Regions from separate parts of the Enterobacter sp. B79-1 genome, predicted to be linked through region 2. Evidence: riboswitches for the same ligand, from Rfam matches in the RefSeq annotation. Region 2 holds a riboswitch; each other region holds the start of a gene.
What was found. A riboswitch is a leader RNA that binds a small molecule or an ion and turns the genes downstream of it on or off. The one in region 2 is predicted to bind thiamine pyrophosphate.

Region 1 (6,015 bases), on a different contig from region 2:
CAGCGCGGTGGTTCACTTTGAAGGTACCGAAACCAACCAGTTGTACAGCATCGCCTTCTTTCAGAGACTCAGTAATAGCAGCCAGGGTAGATTCCAGAGCAGCTTTAGCCTGCACTTTAGACAGATCAGCCTTGTCCGCAATTACATCAATCAGTTGAGTCTTGTTCATAAGTTATCCTTTCAATGTGTTTATCGCTTGCTAAGCATCGAGTGCGACGAAAATGCCAAAAAAGCACTCTCCTGCATACACGCACCGATAGCCACTTTTTTTCGCCCCCCAAATGTAGACCAGACGGGGGGCAGAAGGGAAGAGTCGAGGAGCGACAAAACAGGCGTTAAATCACGTTTTGTTGTCTCATTGGTTAAAAATTATACCAATATTGCTCTCACCGGCCTCACGTAAGTCCGCGCGCAGCCCTTTTATCAGCTCGATATCGCGTTCTTCGCACTCTGCCAGCAGGCGGAAAATTTCCCACTGGATGTCCCATTCCTGTTCAACCGCCGGGTTGGCACGCAGCTCTTCGTCGGTCATTTCGCGACCTTCCTGGGTCATTTCGAGCATCGCGACGGTCGTAATGGACGCTTTACTGACTTCGATGGCGTGCTCCAGCGTTTCACCACTCAGGCGGGAGTGGATCAGCTCACTTAACGCCACGCAGGCATCAATCGCCGGGTAGACACCGTACAGGTCAAAATCATCCGCAGCGGGGATCGCCTCTTCCAGCTTTTCCAGCTGGGAGTCAAAATTCACCTTCGCGTCTTTTACCGTCAGCGTTTCCCAGATTAAATCCAGGATACGACGATAAATCTGGCCTTCGCCAAACGCCGTCTGCTTGCAGAACGCGGCATAGTTGGGATACATGCGCTCGCACAGGCAAGCCATAAAGGTCACGTGCTGCCAGCTTTCCAGCTTCTCAAGGCGCAGATGAATCGGGTTTTGTAACATGATGATGTCTCGAATCGAAAATTAGCCGCAGTTTACCTGAATCACGGCTGAATTTCCTGCCAACGAATGAATGCCGGACGCGAGGAGGCGACAGCATCAGCCCAGCGCGTCGGCTCCGGTAAGCGGTAGCCCTTCATGCAGCGCTGTACCCACGCCAGGGCGCTGTCCATGCTCACCCGGTGACCGGTGGCGATAAAGAGCGGGTTACAGCGCACCTTGCTGCGCCAGACCCACGCTAACTGCTCGCCTTTATGGATAAGCGGCGCCAGCGCACCCGGCTCGGCGGAGAGAGGTTCAAACGCGCCGCACAGGCGTTTCTTGGCGACGCCGATGGTCGGCACATCCACCAGCAGCCCAAAGTGGCTGGCAACGCCTAAACGGCGCGGGTGTGAAATACCGTGTCCATCAACAAACAGCAGGTCAGGTTTTTGCGAGAGTTGCTCCCACGCTGCCAGCAGCGCGGGATATTCGCGAAAGGAGAGAAAGCCCGGAATGTACGGCATGGTGGTCGCGATACGCGCCACCTTATACTCCACCAGCTCAAGCGAAGGGTATTTCAGTACCACCATCGCCGCTCGCGTCACTTCCCCACCCTGCTCGAACCCGACGTCCGCTCCGCCAATGTACTGCGGAGGATCCTTATCCAGACGATCCTCGCGGATCACCGATGAAGCCAGTTCGATTTGTTGAGCGCGTAGCGACGCGAGATCCATAACCACTCCTTACTTGTGATACTGGGCAGAAAGCCGATGCACCGCCTCCACAAATACGCCAGCGTGTTCTGGCGGCACATCCTGATGAATGCCGTGGCCGAGGTTAAAGACGTGGCCTTCACCCTGGCCGAAACCAGACAGTATAGTCGACACTTCTTCTTCAATGCGGGCGGGCTGAGCATAGAGCATGGACGGATCCATATTTCCCTGCAGCGCCACTTTGTCGCCCACGCGACGGCGCGCATCGGCGATATCGGTGGTCCAGTCGAGGCCCAGCGCGTCACAGCCGGTCGCCGCCATCGCTTCCAGCCACTGACCGCCACCTTTGGTGAACAGCGTCACCGGCACGCGGCGGCCTTCATTTTCCCGCAGCAGACCGTCGACGATTTTGTGCATGTAATACAGGGAGAACTGCTGATAATCGCGTCCGGTCAGCACGCCGCCCCAGGTATCGAAAATCATCACCGACTGCGCACCGGCTTTAATCTGCGCGTTCAGATAGAGCGTGACGCTCTTCGCCAGCTTGTCGAGCAGCGCATGCAGCGCCAGCGGCTCGGCGTACATCATCTTTTTAATCATGGTGAAGGCTTTGCTGCTGCCCCCTTCCACCATATAGGTCGCCAGCGTCCACGGGCTGCCGGAGAAGCCAATCAGCGGCACTTCGCCTTTCAGCTCGCGGCGGATGGTGCGTACGGCGTTCATCACGTAGCCCAGCTCGCCTTCCGGATCGGGGATCGGCAGCTTATCCACGTCGGCTTTGCTTTTGATTGGGGAGGTGAAACGCGGACCTTCACCGGTTTCGAAGTACAGGCCAAGGCCCATTGCATCCGGAATGGTCAGAATATCCGAGAAGAGGATCGCAGCATCCAGCGGGAAGCGGCGCAGCGGCTGGAGCGTGACTTCGCAGGCCAGCTCGGCGTTTTTGCACAGCGACATAAAATCGCCCGCCTGCGCGCGCGTGGCTTTGTACTCTGGCAGATAGCGTCCCGCCTGGCGCATCATCCACACCGGGGTGACATCAACGGGCTGGCGCAGCAGCGCACGCAGATAACGATCGTTCTTCAGTTCGGTCATTTTTGCAGTTCCTTAAGCGTCATGGCCTCAGTGTAACACTACTCATACTCGGCCCGACACATCGCCACGGTATCTTCTATCAGCCGACGCGCCACGGTGCCCGGCGGAGGCAACAGCGGTAAATCGTCATAGCGATACCAGTTCGCTTCCAGCAGCTCTTTCTGATCGATAACGATCTCGCCGCTATCGTATTCCGCCATAAACGCGGTCATCAGCGACATCGGGAACGGCCAGGGCTGGGAGGTGACGTAGCGCAGGTTCTTCACCTTAATACTGCTCTCTTCCATCACCTCGCGCGCCACCGCCTGCTCCAGCGTTTCGCCTACTTCGACGAACCCGGCCAGCACGGTGTGAATGCCGTTGCGATGACGAGTATGCTGCGCCAGCAGGATGGAATCCTCCCGACGGATAGCGACGATAATGCAGGGTGCAATCTGAGGATAGTAGCGCTCGCGGCAGTGGCTGCAGAGCATCGCCCACTCGGTTTTGCTCGGGTGCATGGTATGACCGCAGTAGCCGCAGTATTTATGCGAGCGGTAAAACTCCGCCAGCTGCACGCCGCGCCCCGCCAGCTGGAACAGCCCGACATCCTGATCCAGCACCTGCCGCACAGACCCCATATCCTGGCGACGCGCTTGTTGGATCAACCACACCGGCTCGCCCTGCCACTCGCCGATCCACAGCGCGGTTTGTCCGACAAGATCGAACGTTTCCGCCGTGCCGTGAGGGATTTCCCCGGCGGGCAGCCATAATTTTTGTTCGTGACTGACGATCCACCAACCCAGATCTGATTTTTCAATAATACGATCCATATCTATTGCACTACCTTCGCTTCACTGACATGTTGTTAGCATTGTGGTTACATTTTGGATAAGCAGATTCAATCCTAAACCTTGCGGAGTCGACCATGTTAAACCAGCTAGAAAGCCTGACTGAGCGCGTTAGAGGAAGTAACAAACTGGTGGATCGCTGGCTACACGTGCGCAAGCATCTACTCGTGGCTTATTACAATCTGGTCGGTATTAAGCCTGGCAAAGAATCGTTCATGCGGCTGAATGAAAAAGCGCTGGATGATTTTTGCCAGAGCCTGGTCGACTACCTGTCCGACGGCCATTTCAATATTTATGAACGCATTATCCGCGAAATGGAAGGGACAACACCGTATTTAGCGGCCAGCAAACTCTATCCGCTGCTGGAAGCCAACACCCAGCAGATCATGGATTACTACGATTCCACGCTCGAAAACGCCATCGATCACGATAACTATCTTGAGTTTCAGCAGGCGCTGTCCGATCTCGGTGAAGCGCTGGAGGAGCGATTCACGCTGGAAGATAAGCTGATCGCCCTCGTGCTGGACAATGACGTGAATACCAGCAATGAAGAGAACGTCGCGCGCCCTGCTTGAGTTCTTAATCGTTAACGAGTAATTTACAACCATTCGCCCCTCTCACGAGGGGGATTTTTCTTGTCGGAGTGCCCAGTGTGAAAGCACGGGCTGAGACCGTTAATTCGGGATCCGCGGAACCTGATCAGGCTAATACCTGCGAAGGGAACAAGAGTCACACAGCTGTTGTATCGCCTGAGGGCGATCCTCTCTTGCTTCATCCGTCGTCTGACAAGCCATGTCCTTCACTTTGGAATGAGCTATGTCTACTGCAAAACTGACCCGCCGCGAACAGCGCGCACAGGCCCAACACTTCATCGACACCCTGGAAGGCACTGCTTTCCCGAACTCTAAACGTATCTACATTTCCGGCTCGCAGGCCGATATTCGCGTCCCGATGCGTGAGATCCAGCTCAGCCCGACGCTTATCGGCGGCAGCAAAGAGGATCCGCAGTTCGAAGACAACGAAGCCGTGCCGGTATACGACACCTCCGGCCCGTATGGCGATCCCAATGTGGCAATTAACGTCCAGCAGGGTCTGGCAAAGCTGCGCCAGCCGTGGATTGACGCGCGTAATGACAGCGAAGCGCTAAACGAGCAAAGCTCTGCTTACACCAAAGAACGCCTGGCCGACGACGGTTTGGACGAGTTGCGCTTTACCGGCCTGCTGACGCCAAAACGTGCTAAAGCGGGCAAATGCGTGACCCAGCTGCACTACGCGCGCCAGGGCATCGTCACGCCGGAGATGGAGTTCATCGCCATCCGCGAAAACATGGGTCGCGAGCGCATCCGTAGCGAAATACTGCGCTATCAGCATCCGGGCGAAGGCTTTGGCGCTCGTCTGCCGGAGAACATCACGCCGGAATTTGTGCGTGACGAAGTGGCTGCCGGTCGCGCCATTATCCCCGCCAACATCAACCACCCGGAATCCGAGCCGATGATTATTGGCCGCAACTTCCTGGTGAAGGTCAACGCTAACATCGGCAACTCGGCCGTGACCTCCTCCATCGAAGAAGAGGTGGAAAAGCTGGTCTGGTCCACGCGCTGGGGTGCGGACACGGTAATGGACCTCTCCACCGGCCGCTATATTCACGAAACCCGCGAGTGGATCCTGCGTAACAGCCCGGTACCGATTGGCACCGTACCGATTTATCAGGCGCTGGAGAAGGTCAACGGTATTGCCGAAGACCTCACCTGGGAAGCGTTCCGCGACACGCTGCTGGAGCAGGCGGAACAGGGCGTGGACTACTTCACCATTCACGCGGGCGTGCTGCTGCGCTACGTGCCGATGACGGCGAAACGCCTGACCGGCATCGTCTCGCGCGGCGGTTCCATCATGGCGAAGTGGTGCCTTTCCCATCATCAGGAAAACTTCCTCTACGAACACTTCCGCGAGATCTGTGAAATCTGCGCCGCGTACGACGTGTCGCTGTCACTGGGCGACGGCTTGCGTCCGGGCTCTATTCGCGACGCGAATGACGAAGCGCAGTTTGCCGAGCTGCACACGCTGGGCGAGCTGACCAAAATCGCCTGGGAATACGACGTGCAGGTGATGATTGAAGGCCCAGGCCATGTGCCGATGCAGATGATCCGCCGCAATATGACCGAGGAGCTGGAGCACTGCCACGAAGCGCCGTTCTACACGCTGGGGCCACTGACAACCGACATCGCGCCGGGCTATGACCACTTCACGTCAGGCATTGGGGCGGCGATGATCGGCTGGTTCGGCTGCGCCATGCTCTGCTACGTGACGCCGAAAGAGCACCTCGGCCTGCCTAACAAAGAGGACGTTAAGCAGGGGCTGATTACCTACAAGATTGCCGCCCACGCGGCGGATTTGGCGAAAGGCCACCCGGGCGCGCAAATCCGCGATAACGCCATGTCGAAGGCACGCTTTG
Region 2 (6,015 bases):
ACTCGCGCTGAAAACCGTACGAGAAGCCAACGGGATTGAGTCCGCCAGCGAGCAGGTGTATCAGCTCGTGGGTGCCGGAACCAGCACCATAGAATCCGTTCCGGCGGCCATTGCGATGGTCGAACTGGCGGGAACCGACCCAAACCGCTGCGCCATTTTATGTGCCAACCTGGGCGGCGATACCGACACCATTGGCGCAATGGCCACAGCAATCTGCGGCGCATTGCACGGCGTGCAGGCCATTGACCCGACGCTGAAGGCCGAACTCGACGCCGTTAACCAGCTCGATTTCGGTCACTACTGCGAAAAACTCCTGCACTATCGGGAGCAACGGGAGGGCATATGACGTCTTTTGCTCAGCGCCTTGAAACCTTGCACGCCACGCGCCCGGTGACGGTGCTGGGCGCGGCGGTGATAGACGTCATCGCCGACGCTTACGCCCTGCCCTGGCGCGGGTGCGATATCGAGCTTAAACAGCAGGGCGTCAATATCGGTGGATGTGCGCTCAATATCGCCATCGCCCTGAAGCGGCTCGGCATTGCGGCGCAAAATGCCCTGCCCGTCGGCCACGGCGTGTGGGCGGATATTATTCGCAACGCCATGGCGAAGCAGGATCTGCACAGCGCGGTGGAAGCCGATACGGGTGATAACGGCTGGTGTCTGGCGCTGGTGGAGCCAGACGGCGAGCGCACCTTTATGTCCTTTAGCGGCGTGGAGAACCAGTGGCAGCAGCGCTGGCTGGATGCGCTTCACGTTCCGCAATACAGCCTGGTCTATTTGTCCGGCTATCAGCTGGCCTCGCCGTGCGGCGAGCTGCTGACACGCTGGCTGGAGGGGTTGCAGGACGTGACGGCCTTTATCGATTTCGGCCCCCGCATCGCGGATATCCCCGACGCGCTGATAGCGCGGATTATGGCCTGCAGACCCATTGTGTCGCTCAATCGCCAGGAGGCGGAGCTTGCCGCTGAAAGACTGGGTGTTGAAGTGGAAACCCTCGGCACGCAGTGGCAGCGGCGTTTCGGTGCCGCGCTGATTGTGCGCCATGATAAAGACGGTGCCGCGTGGTATGACGGTGACGTCTCGGGCGTGGTTTCGGCATTTCCGGCTACGGTTGTGGATACCATTGGCGCAGGCGACAGCCACGCGGGCGGCACGCTTGCCGGGCTGGCGGCGGGATGGTCGCTGGCAGATGCGGTTCTGCTGGGGAATGCCGTGGCGTCCTGGGTGGTCAGCCACCGCGGCGGCGATTGCGCACCGACTCGCGACGAATTACTCCTCGCACACAAAGACGTATAGATCGCTGCGGCAGTAGCTGATGCTGTACTCAATCGGCCGGTGCTGTTGGTCAAGCGCAACCTGCTTGATCACCAACACCGGTATTTTTTCGTCCATCTTAATGTGCGCCTGAAATTCGCTGTCCGGCATACGGGCACTCACGCGCGAACGGGTACGCTGCGGGAAGATATTCTGGCTGCGGAAGTAATCGTAAAGCGAGACGCCAATCGCATCGGGGTCGTGGATAAATCCCGTCGGCACCCAGGACTCCTCAATCGAGACGGCGTCATCGTCAACGTAGCGAATACGCTTGAGCAGGAAAACCTCGCTCTCGGGGGGAATTGAAAGATGGTTCGCCACCTCTTCGGGACACTTCACCACCCGCTTGTTGACCCACAGCGTATTGGGTTTTTGACCGCGCAAGACCACCTGTTGAGAGAACCCGCGCGCCTCTTTCAGCGAATACTCGAAGATGTTATTGATTTGCGTGCCATAGCCACGGGAGCGCGTGACCACGCCCTCTTCCTCCAGCGCCTGCATCGCTTTACGCACGGTAATGCGCGACACGCCGGTTAACTGGCTCAGATCGCGCTCGCCGGGCAAAATATTCCCGTGCTCCAGCATGCCGATTCGCACTGCATTTTTTACCGTTTCGGCAAATTTCAGGTACAGCGGCGTGTTGTCCGGCGCGGCGATCCGTTCATTCAGTTGAGCGATTAACCGGGTATGCGCTTGTTCCATCTCTGTTTTCTCAGGCGTGGTGTTTCCTGCCAGTATACTGGGTTACCACCATGCATGAAAATGATGAACCGGCCCAATACCGTGACCGACTTCCAGAGTATCGGCTTTTGCCAGCGCCGCGGAGAGCCAGATTTTAGCTTCGCCCACCGTATCGGCCCAGCTGTCATGCCGTGGACGCAGCGCAGCCAGCGCGGCAGAGAGCGTGCAGCCCGTACCGTGGGTGTTTTTGGTCTGCACGCGCGGCGCGGTAAAACGCATTTCGCCGTCGCGGGTAAAGAGCCAGTCCGGGCTTTCGGCATCATCAAGATGACCGCCCTTCATCAGCACCGCGCCGCAGCCCATCGCCAGCAGCGCGTTCCCCTGCGCTTTCATTTCACGTTCGTTTTGCGCGTGCGGTGCACCCAACAGCGCGGCGGCTTCCGGCAGATTGGGCGTGATCAGCGCCACCTGCGGCAGCAGCTTTGTGCGCAGCGTCTCCACGGCGGAGGCAGAGAGCAGCGGGTCGCCACTTTTCGCCAGCATGACGGTATCCAGCACCACGTTTTGCACCTGATAACGCTTAAGCCGCTCGGCCACCGCTTCCACAATGTCCGTTTCGGCCAGCATGCCGATCTTAGTGGTATCAATGCGCACGTCGCTGAACACCGAATCCAGCTGCGCGGCAACAAAATCCGGCTCGATACGGTAGACCGACTGCACGCCGCGCGTGTTTTGCGCCACCAGCGCGGTAATGACGGAACAGCCATATGCGCCTAGCGCGGAGAAGGTTTTCAGGTCAGCCTGGATACCCGCGCCGCCGCTGGGATCGGTACCGGCAATGGTCAGAGCGTTAATCCGCTTCATGCCTGCTCCTCCAGCGTGTAGAGCGCATCCAGGAACGCGCTGGCAAAACTGCCCGGGCCACGAGACTGCGCAATAGCGATTGAGCCAGCTCGCTTCATCCATCCGCAGGCAGCGGCGACGTTATCCAGGCGATCACCCGGCAGCGAGCAGCTCGCTGCCACGACAGCCGAGAGCGCGCAACCGGTGCCCACCACGCGCGTCATCAGCGGGTCACCGCCCGTTACGGTACGCGTGCGCTGTCCATCGGTGATGTAATCCACTTCTCCCGTGACCACGACAATTGCATTCGTCTGACGCGCCAAAGCCTGCGCGGCAGGTACCGCGCTGGCTGCTGTGTCGGTGGTATCAACGCCGCGCCCGCCCGCGCTCATCCCTGCAAAGGCAAGGATTTCAGAGGCGTTACCGCGGATCGCGGCTGGTTTAAGGGAGAGAATTTGATGGCAAAAGCGGGTGCGGAACGCGAGCGCGCCAACGGCAACCGGGTCGAGCGTCCAGGGCTTACCCGCCGCCACCGCGCGTTCAATCGCCCGACGCATCGACTGGGCGCGCGGTGCGGTCAGCGTGCCAACGTTAATCAGCAGCGCATCGGCGATTTCAGCAAACTGCTCGGCCTCTTCGGCCTCAATCACCATCGCTGGCGATGCACCGAGAGCCAGCAACACGTTGGCAGTGAAGGTCTGTACAACATCGTTGGTCATACAGTGCGTGAGCGGGGAACGGGTTCGGAACTGATATAAAACGTGTAAATCGAGCAGGTCAGGCTGCATGGGTTCGCTCCTGCCTTGCGTGAAGAAGCGATGACCGGGAAGGCATCTGACTTCCCTACGCTGGCATTATCCAGATCAGGTAATACGGGTATTTCTCAGCCTTCAACGAAGAAGGGCACCCCGAGTCAAATAAATCAACTGCTTGTGATTAATTTATGCAATCAATCCGCGTTAAGGATACTAATGCCAGATGAAAAAATTGTAAACGCTAAATCTGGCTTTCAGAATCATCGTCGTTAGACGCATTATTAGTCTTGTTACTCTTTAAAATAATAACGGCCGTCAAACCCGCATTTTCAGCATATACAGCAACATTGCACAGAAACAGCTCTTTTCCTGATAAACAAAGACCTTTGAATGAAAGCGGATGCCCCCACCTAAAATCATAAGGCAATGTTTACATTAAATTTTTTAACATCTGACCACTTTAGCCTATTGGGCTTTAAGTGATCTTAATCAAAGTTTCAATTGTTACCTTACTGGATAGTCCATCACAGTTATTTCTCACAATCAGACAGAAAGCCACCTACGAGCGGTTTTCATTTTCAATATATGATTATCAGCATGTCAAAATATATTTTTATCTCTGCCACTTTATACCTGATGCTTATTTCTGTCGGTGTGTGGATTGGCATAATGTACGTTTCATATAATTTGTGTAGTTTATAAGGCAATAAAATGAAGAAGTTAATGATGATTGTTATAAGCGCGACTATGGCCGCGGCTCCGGCCTATGCGATTAATGCTCACTATCGCGCGCAGCTGGAGCGTTCCGGATGCACCCAAATTACCGATGGCGATGGTTCTTGCGATATCAACAAAACCAAGGCAGAAAACGCGGCGCAACACGATCAAACGAAAACCATTCACGATCCGATGCGTGAAGCCTCATTCTCGTCTGATACGGTTAACGCCACAATTTCAAACGGCTTTTTTAGCGCCACCCTTAACGGCAAGAAAGCGGCCGTAAAACGTCTCAATGCGACTTTCTACGAGATTCACGGCGAAGGCTTTGTTATATCGTTTAGCCTTGATGAGAACGGTATTACCGATGCCTCCTGGAATAAAACGAAAGGTCGCGACCACGGCATTTTGCAGGTCAGGCAGAAATAACGTGTTCAAGGAGGCCATCCGCCTCCTTTTTCATCAGCGAAAAGCACGATTTGTCACACTCTTTTCTTTACTTTTACAGTTCTGACAAAACCATCATAAGCGGCTGTTTTTATTGTGCATAAAGTGCAACTTTCTTTCTGGAAACGGGGATAACCCTCCCCCTGTGCCCTCTGTCACAAAACAGTAAACAAATTAACCATTGAGCCCCGTGGCAAAAGGCTCTATATTGGCGGCGTTTTTTTCAGGCCCCCATCTGTTTTTTAACTTTTTATTCAATCGTGGCTCATAACGAAGCGGCGGTTGTAGGAGTGATATGATGACGGATAAAGTCCGTATTGACACCGTAGATGCCCACAAAAGCAACGAAACCTATCTGGCCCGTCAGGCCGAGTTTGAATCTAACGTCAGGAGTTATCCGCGCAAACTGCCTTTAGCGATCACTAAAGCAGAAGGCGTGTGGATCACCGATGCAGATAATAAAGAATACCTTGACTGTTTAGCAGGCGCGGGGACCCTTGCGCTTGGCCATAACCATCCTGATGTGCTGAAAAGCATCCAAAATGTCATTACCAGCGGCTTGCCGTTACATACTCTGGATCTGACGACGCCTCTGAAAGACGCGTTTTCTGAATACCTGCTCTCTCTGCTGCCTGGTCAGGGCAAAGAGTACTGCCTGCAGTTCACCGGTCCATCCGGTGCTGACGCCGTTGAAGCGGCGCTGAAGCTGGCGAAAAAAGTGACCGGTCGTAGCGGTATCATCAGCTTCTCTGGTGGTTACCACGGTATGACCCACGGCGCACTGTCCGTGACCGGCAACCTGTCTCCGAAAGAAGCGGTTGACGGTATGATGCCAGAAGTCCAGTTCATGCCTTATCCGCACGAGTACCGTTGCCCGCTGGGTATCGGTGGTGAAGCGGGCGTGAAAGCGCTGACTTACTATTTTGATAACCTGATCAACGACGTTGAAAGCGGCGTGCGTAAACCTGCTGCGGTGATTCTGGAAGCCGTTCAGGGCGAAGGCGGCGTGAACCCGGCTCCGGCTGAGTGGCTGCAGCGCATCCGTAAAGTGACTCAGGAACACGGCATTCTGCTGATCCTCGATGAAGTTCAGGCTGGCTTTGCCCGTACCGGTAAATTCTTCGCCTTCGAACACGCGGGCATTGAGCCAGACATCATCGTGATGTCTAAAGCGGTCGGTGGCGGTCTGCCGCTGGCCGTGCTCGGTATCAAAAAGCAGTTCGATGCATGGGCACCAGGTCACCACACCGGTACCTTC
Region 3 (6,015 bases), on a different contig from region 2:
GGCCCGCCATTTTTGCGCATACCGGCTTTTATCGCCCGGATGAGGCGCATCTGTCGCAGTTTCGCGAGCTGTTTGCCCAGATTATTGAGGCGGGACAGGCGGGCGGACGCTACGCCGAACTGCTGGCGATTAACCTGCTTGAACAGGTGCTGCTGCGCCGGATGGAAGCGATCAATGAATCGCTTAACCCGCCGCTGGATAACCGCGTCCGCGACGCCTGCCAGTACATCAGCGATCATCTGGCCGACAGCCAGTTTGATATTGCCAGCGTCGCCCAGCACGTTTGCCTGTCGCCTTCGCGCCTGTCGCATCTGTTCCGCCAGCAGCTTGGCGTGAGCGTGCTGAGCTGGCGCGAAGATCAGCGCATCAGCCAGGCGAAGCTGCTACTCAGCACCACCCGAATGCCTATTGCCACCGTGGGGCGCAACGTGGGCTTCGAAGATCAGCTCTATTTCTCTCGCGTATTTAAAAAATGCACCGGGGCCAGCCCGAGCGAATTCCGTGCGGGATGTGAATAAACGGTAAACATTCAGGTGAACTTCAGGAGCATCTTGTAAACTATTCAGACAATTGATGCCTTGACGCGGTGCGGGGCGCTAAGCAGAATCGCTGATTCGTTTTCTGACCGGAATAGTTATGCAGGCATTGCTGGAACACTTTATTACCCAGTCCGTTATGTACTCGCTCATCGCCGTGGCGCTGGTGGCGTTTCTGGAATCGCTGGCGCTGGTTGGGCTGATCCTGCCCGGCACCGTGATGATGGCGGGGCTTGGCGCACTTATCGGCAGCGGTGAGGTTAATTTCTGGCAGGCATGGATGGCCGGTATCGTCGGCTGTTTGCTGGGCGACTGGATCTCCTTCTGGCTGGGCTGGCGCTTTAAAAAGCCGCTGCACCGTTGGTCATTTATGAAAAAGAACAAGGCGCTGCTGGATAAAACCGAGCACGCGCTGCATCAGCACAGCATGTTCACCATCCTCGTCGGCCGCTTTGTCGGGCCAACGCGTCCGCTGGTGCCAATGGTGGCGGGGATGCTGGATCTGCCCGTTGCGAAATTCGTGGTGCCGAACATTATCGGCTGTGTCTTCTGGCCGCCGTTTTACTTCCTGCCCGGCATCCTGGCCGGAGCGGCAATTGATATTCCTGACGGAATGCAAAGCGGCGAGTTTAAGTGGCTGCTGCTGGGCACGGCGGTACTGCTGTGGCTGGCGGTCTGGCTCTGCTGGCGGCTATGGCGCAGCGCGAAAGCCAACGTCGATCGCCTGACGCGTTATCTCCCGCGCACTCGCCTGCTCTGGCTGGCCCCGCTGACGCTGGGTGTGGCTGTCGTGGCGCTGGTGGCGCTGATCCGCCACCCGCTGATGCCGGTGTATGGCGAGATTTTATTAAAAGTGGTGAGCCGTTAAGGTGTTTTCCCTCTCCCGGTGGGAGAGGGCCAGGGTGAGGGCATCAGACCGCACGAATACCCAAAAGTGAAGACGCCCCCGCTTTACCACTCAGCAGTTCTTCTGTTTTCCCATCCCACAAAATACGCCCTTCGGCAATGACCACCGATCGCGGCGCAATCCGCGCGGCATCCTCAATACTGTGCGACACCATCAGCATCGTCAGCTGCTGGCGCTGGCAGACGTCCTGCACCAGGGCGAGCATCTCCTGACGCAGCGCAGGATCGAGCGCAGAGAAGGGTTCATCCAGCAGCAGCACCGGCTGCGCGCGCACCAGACAGCGTGCCAGCGCCACGCGCTGACGCTGGCCGCCGGAAAGCTCACCCGGCAGCCTGTCGATGAACTCGGTGATCCCCATTTGCGCGGCAATACTCTCCAGCTTTTGGCGCTGGGCGTCGGTCAGCTTGAGTCCCGGATGCATCCCCAGCGCGATGTTTTGTCGCACCGTCAGATGGTTAAAGAGATTGTTTTCCTGAAACAGCATTGAGACCGGACGCTTTGCCGGCGGGGTTCGGGTATGGTCCCGGTTTTCAATCACTATCGATCCGCTCGCCGGTTGCAGAAAACCGGCAATCAAATTAAGCAGCGTACTTTTCCCCGCGCCGCTTGGGCCAAGTACGGCGATCATCTCCCCCTGACGCACGGAGAGCGTGAAGCGCATCGGCAGATGCTGATAAAGCCAGGTTACATCAGTCAGTTCTAACATCGCGCCCCGGAAGTTTTTCGATAACGGTGAATAACGCAAAGCACAGCAGCAGCAGTAAGAGTGCCGTGACGGCCCCATCCTGGCTGCGGTAGGAGCCAATTTGCTGGTAAAGCCAGAACGGCAGGGTGCGGAAGTCTTCATTACCGAAGAGCGCCACCACGCCAAAATCCCCAATCGACAGTACGCAGGCAAAGGCCAGCGCCTGGGCGAGCGGACGTTTCAGGGCGCGGAGTTCCACCACTTTCAGCCGCTGCCAGCCCTGCATGCCCAGCGACTGACACAGCAAACCGTAGCGGCTGTTCACGTCGCGCATCGGGTTTTCCAGCACTTTGAGCGCGTAAGGAATAGCCATCAGTGCGTTGGTGAAAATCACAATGCCGTCGGCGCTTTCCGGCAGGCCGATGGTGCTGTTGAACAGCAGGAAGAAGCCCGTCGCGAGCACGATGCCCGGCATCGCCAGAATCAACATACCCGTCAGCTCCAGCATTTGCCCGGCCTTACGGGCCTGACGCGCGTAGAGTTCGCGGCTGCTCCACAGCAGCATCATGGTCAGTATGACGCACAACAGCCCGGCAGCCAGCGCTATGCGTACCGAGGTCCAGGTTGCCTGCCAGAGCACGGGCTGTTGCAACACGGACACAAGATTGAGGTTCAGTCCGTCAACGATAACGGCCAGAAGCGGCGGCAGCAATAGCAGGAGCGCCAACGCAATCAGGATAAAATCGATGACGCGGCTGTGCAGGCTATCCTGCGGATCGCGCCAGCCTGCTATCTGATTACTGCCGGGAGGAAGGGCTTTACTCAGCCGCTGGCTGAGCAGCACCAGCGCGAGGCAGCAAATCATCTGCACCATCGCCAGCAGCGCGGCGCGGCCCGGATCGTAGTCGTAACTCAGCGCCTGGTAGATCGCCAGCTCGATGGTGGTGGCCTGCGGCCCGCCGCCGAGTGACAGCACGGTGGCAAAGCTGGCGAAGCAGAGCATGAAGATTAATGCCGCCACGGGTGGGATCTGGCGGCGCAGCCACGGCCATTCCACGAAGCGGAAGAAAGACGCGCCGCGCATACCTAGCTGGGCGGCAATCTGGCGCTGTTCGCCGGGTATGTTTTCCAGCGCCTGTAAAAAGAGGCGCGTCGCCATCGGCATATTGAAAAAGACGTGCGCGAGCAGAATACCCTTCAGCCCGTAGGGGGAGAAGGTCCACTCTAGCCCTGACAACGCAAAGAGCGAGGCCAGCCAGCCCTGGCGGCCGTACACGCTCAGGATGCCAAATACGGCTACCAGCACCGGCAGGATCAGCGTCATGGCGCATAGGCGCAGCAGCGCCTGCCTGCCGGGAAAACGCCGCCGATACAGTGCTCGCGCAAGAAAAATGGCCGGGATCACCGAGAGCAGGGCAGAAAGAAACGCCTGCCAGAAGGAGAACCGGATCACGTGCCAGAGGTAGCTGTCGTGCCAGAGGGCGAGCAGGTCACTCTCCGGCGCGTTAAACCACAGTGCAAGGAATGCCCCCAGGCTGACCGCCACCATCAGCAGGGCGGCGAGCAGACCGGGGATTAACCAGCCGGGAATCAACGGCTGACGGCGCGTTGCCATTCACTTACCCATGCGGCACGCTGCGCGGCGACCTGCTGCGGCGTAAATTCCAGCGAGGTTGTTGGTTTGGTCAACCGATCGAAACCTGCTGGCAGCGCAACGTTAGTGACCGGATACATCCAGTTGCCTGCGGGAATCGCATTCTGGAACGCCGGTGAAACCATGAACTTCAGGAACTTCTCTGCCAGCTCCGGCTGCTTGCTGGCGGCGGTACGCGCGGCGACTTCCACCTGCAGATAGTGCCCTTCAGCAAAATCAGCGGCAGCATAGTTATCTTTCTTCTCGGCGATAATGTGGTAGGCCGGAGAGGTGGTGTAGCTCAGCACCAGATCGCTTTCGCCTTTCAGGAACAGGCCATAGGCTTCGCTCCAGCCTTTGGTCACGGTGACGGTTTTGGCGGCCAGTTTCTGCCACGCTTCCGGCGCGTTATCCCCGTAGACTTTTTGCATCCACAGCAGCAGGCCCAGGCCCGGCGTGCTGGTGCGCGGATCTTCATAAATCACGCGCCATTTCTGGTCACTTTCCACCAGCTCTTTCAGGCTCGTCGGCGGGTTTTTCAGCTTATTTTTGTCGTAAACAAAAGCAAAGTAGCCGTAATCGAACGGCACAAAGGTGTCGTTTTTCCAGCCGCCCGGCACGTTAACGGCATCTGCCGCGACGCCGCTTTTGGCAAACAGTTTGGTTTGCGAGGCGGCGTCCAGCAGGTTGTTATCCAGCCCGAGCACCACGTCGGCCTTACTGTTTTTCCCTTCCATGCGCAGACGGTTGAGCAGCGACACGCCATCTTCCAGCGCCACGAACTTCAGCTCGCAGTTGCAGTCGGCTTCAAAGGCTTTTTTGACTACCGGGCCAGGGCCCCAGTCGGCAGAGAAGGAGTCATAGGTGTAGACCGTCAGGACGGGCTTCGCAAAAGCAGGCAGCGCAAACAGCGCCAGCAGGGGGAGAACTTTTTTTAACACTTTGCACCTCAAAGTTGAGTGGCAAAGGATTTTGAGCGACAGCCTCAAATCCCTTCGCCGGCGTTATCCGGATCAGGTTCGACGGGTATTATCTCAGCGCACATCAGTGATGCAGCACCCCGTTGAGAACGGCGCTATTGTAATGATTTGGTGAATATTACGAAAGCGTTATGGCTCCGGCGGTGCAAACCAGGCGGATTTAAAATCAAACCAGCCCAGGGTATTCATCCGCAGGCCGCGCATGCTGCGCTGTCCCTGGATCATCAGCCAGTGGTGGATCAGCGGCACGATCGCCTGTTCGGCAAGTAACGCCTGGCACCACGTGGCTAAATTCATCTCGCCCGCGCGCCACAAGGCGGCGTCCTGCTGCCAGTCTCGATCGATGCAGTGCTGGATCAGCGGGACTTCATACAGGTGCGAGAAGAGCGAGAAATCGAGCGGCAGGGTGAAGTTGGCGCTGTTCAGCCAGATATCACTGGTGATATCTCCCTGGTGCCATTCGTCATAGTCAACTTCTTTGACCTCCAGCGTTACCCCTTCGGCCGCCAGCAGTCGGGCCATGATTCTTGCGATAAAACGATGCTCCACATGCTCGCGGTAGTAGGTCAGGGTGATGGACTCCAGCCCTGCAGGCTTTTCGCTACGCGCTGGACGAGCGTGGTGCCAGCGTGGAAGCAGGCCGTAGGCCGGGAACCACCAGGCCTGATACTGAACGTCGGCATGATAAATCAGATTCGCGGGGGCCAGAATGTGGCTGATCCACTCACGCACCTGAGGATTTGCGCCGCGATGGGTGCGGCGGTCAAACAGCAGATAATAACAGCCCTCTTCAAGGCGGCTCTCGACGGCCTTTTCGCCTGTCGTCGGCCCTTCCAGCGTTAGCCCGCAGCTCAGGTCTTCGTTGAGATCCGGTAATACCCACACGTTCACTTCGTCGATCAGCGCCCGATAGCCAAAATAGTCATCAAAGGCGCGGATCTTCAGCTGGTTGCTGTTGTTTCGGGAGACGGCATAAGGGCCGGTACCAATTGGCTGGCTGGCGAAATTATTCAGCGATTCCCACTCGCCGGGCAAAATCATCGACGGCACATAGCCCAGCAGCCAGGGGAGCCACTTATCCTGCTGCGACAGTTCAATATCCAGCGTCCACGCCGTAGGGGAGTGGACGCGCGAAATATGTGAGTAGAGGGGGAGCTTGCGGGCGCGTTCCAGAGAAGAGATGACGTCGCTCATTTCCAGCTCGCGGCCATGATGAAAATGGATGCCGGGGCGTAAAAAGAAGCGCCAGTGGAGTGAAGAGAGTTGCTGCCAGT

Region 1: another riboswitch for thiamine pyrophosphate. It lies ahead of thiC (phosphomethylpyrimidine synthase ThiC); the one in region 2 lies ahead of thiM (hydroxyethylthiazole kinase).
Region 3: another riboswitch for thiamine pyrophosphate. It lies ahead of thiB (thiamine ABC transporter substrate binding subunit); the one in region 2 lies ahead of thiM (hydroxyethylthiazole kinase).

Annotation. Positions count from the first base shown of each region.
Region 1 is NZ_JBYAZJ010000013.1:19,003-25,017, reverse strand. It holds gene hupA (nucleoid-associated protein HU-alpha) at 1-169, opposite strand, end outside; gene AC2T6E_RS22260 (YjaG family protein) at 356-946, opposite strand; gene nfi (deoxyribonuclease V) at 988-1,659, opposite strand; gene hemE (uroporphyrinogen decarboxylase) at 1,669-2,733, opposite strand; gene nudC (NAD(+) diphosphatase) at 2,772-3,545, opposite strand; gene AC2T6E_RS22240 (Rsd/AlgQ family anti-sigma factor) at 3,641-4,138, shown strand; TPP riboswitch at 4,193-4,302, shown strand; gene thiC (phosphomethylpyrimidine synthase ThiC) at 4,380-6,015, shown strand, end outside.
Region 2 is NZ_JBYAZJ010000002.1:178,773-184,787, reverse strand. It holds gene AC2T6E_RS08690 (ADP-ribosylglycohydrolase family protein) at 1-346, shown strand, start outside; gene AC2T6E_RS08685 (PfkB family carbohydrate kinase) at 343-1,296, shown strand; gene AC2T6E_RS08680 (GntR family transcriptional regulator) at 1,270-2,016, opposite strand; gene thiD (bifunctional hydroxymethylpyrimidine kinase/phosphomethylpyrimidine kinase) at 2,059-2,859, opposite strand; gene thiM (hydroxyethylthiazole kinase) at 2,856-3,626, opposite strand; TPP riboswitch at 3,662-3,759, opposite strand; gene AC2T6E_RS08665 (hypothetical protein) at 4,305-4,739, shown strand; gene AC2T6E_RS08660 (diaminobutyrate--2-oxoglutarate transaminase) at 5,053-6,015, shown strand, end outside.
Region 3 is NZ_JBYAZJ010000003.1:153,371-159,385, reverse strand. It holds gene araC (arabinose operon transcriptional regulator AraC) at 1-518, shown strand, start outside; gene AC2T6E_RS11130 (DedA family protein) at 637-1,404, shown strand; gene thiQ (thiamine ABC transporter ATP-binding protein ThiQ) at 1,448-2,149, opposite strand; gene thiP (thiamine/thiamine pyrophosphate ABC transporter permease ThiP) at 2,133-3,743, opposite strand; gene thiB (thiamine ABC transporter substrate binding subunit) at 3,719-4,702, opposite strand; TPP riboswitch at 4,734-4,834, opposite strand; gene sgrR (HTH-type transcriptional regulator SgrR) at 4,871-6,015, opposite strand, start outside.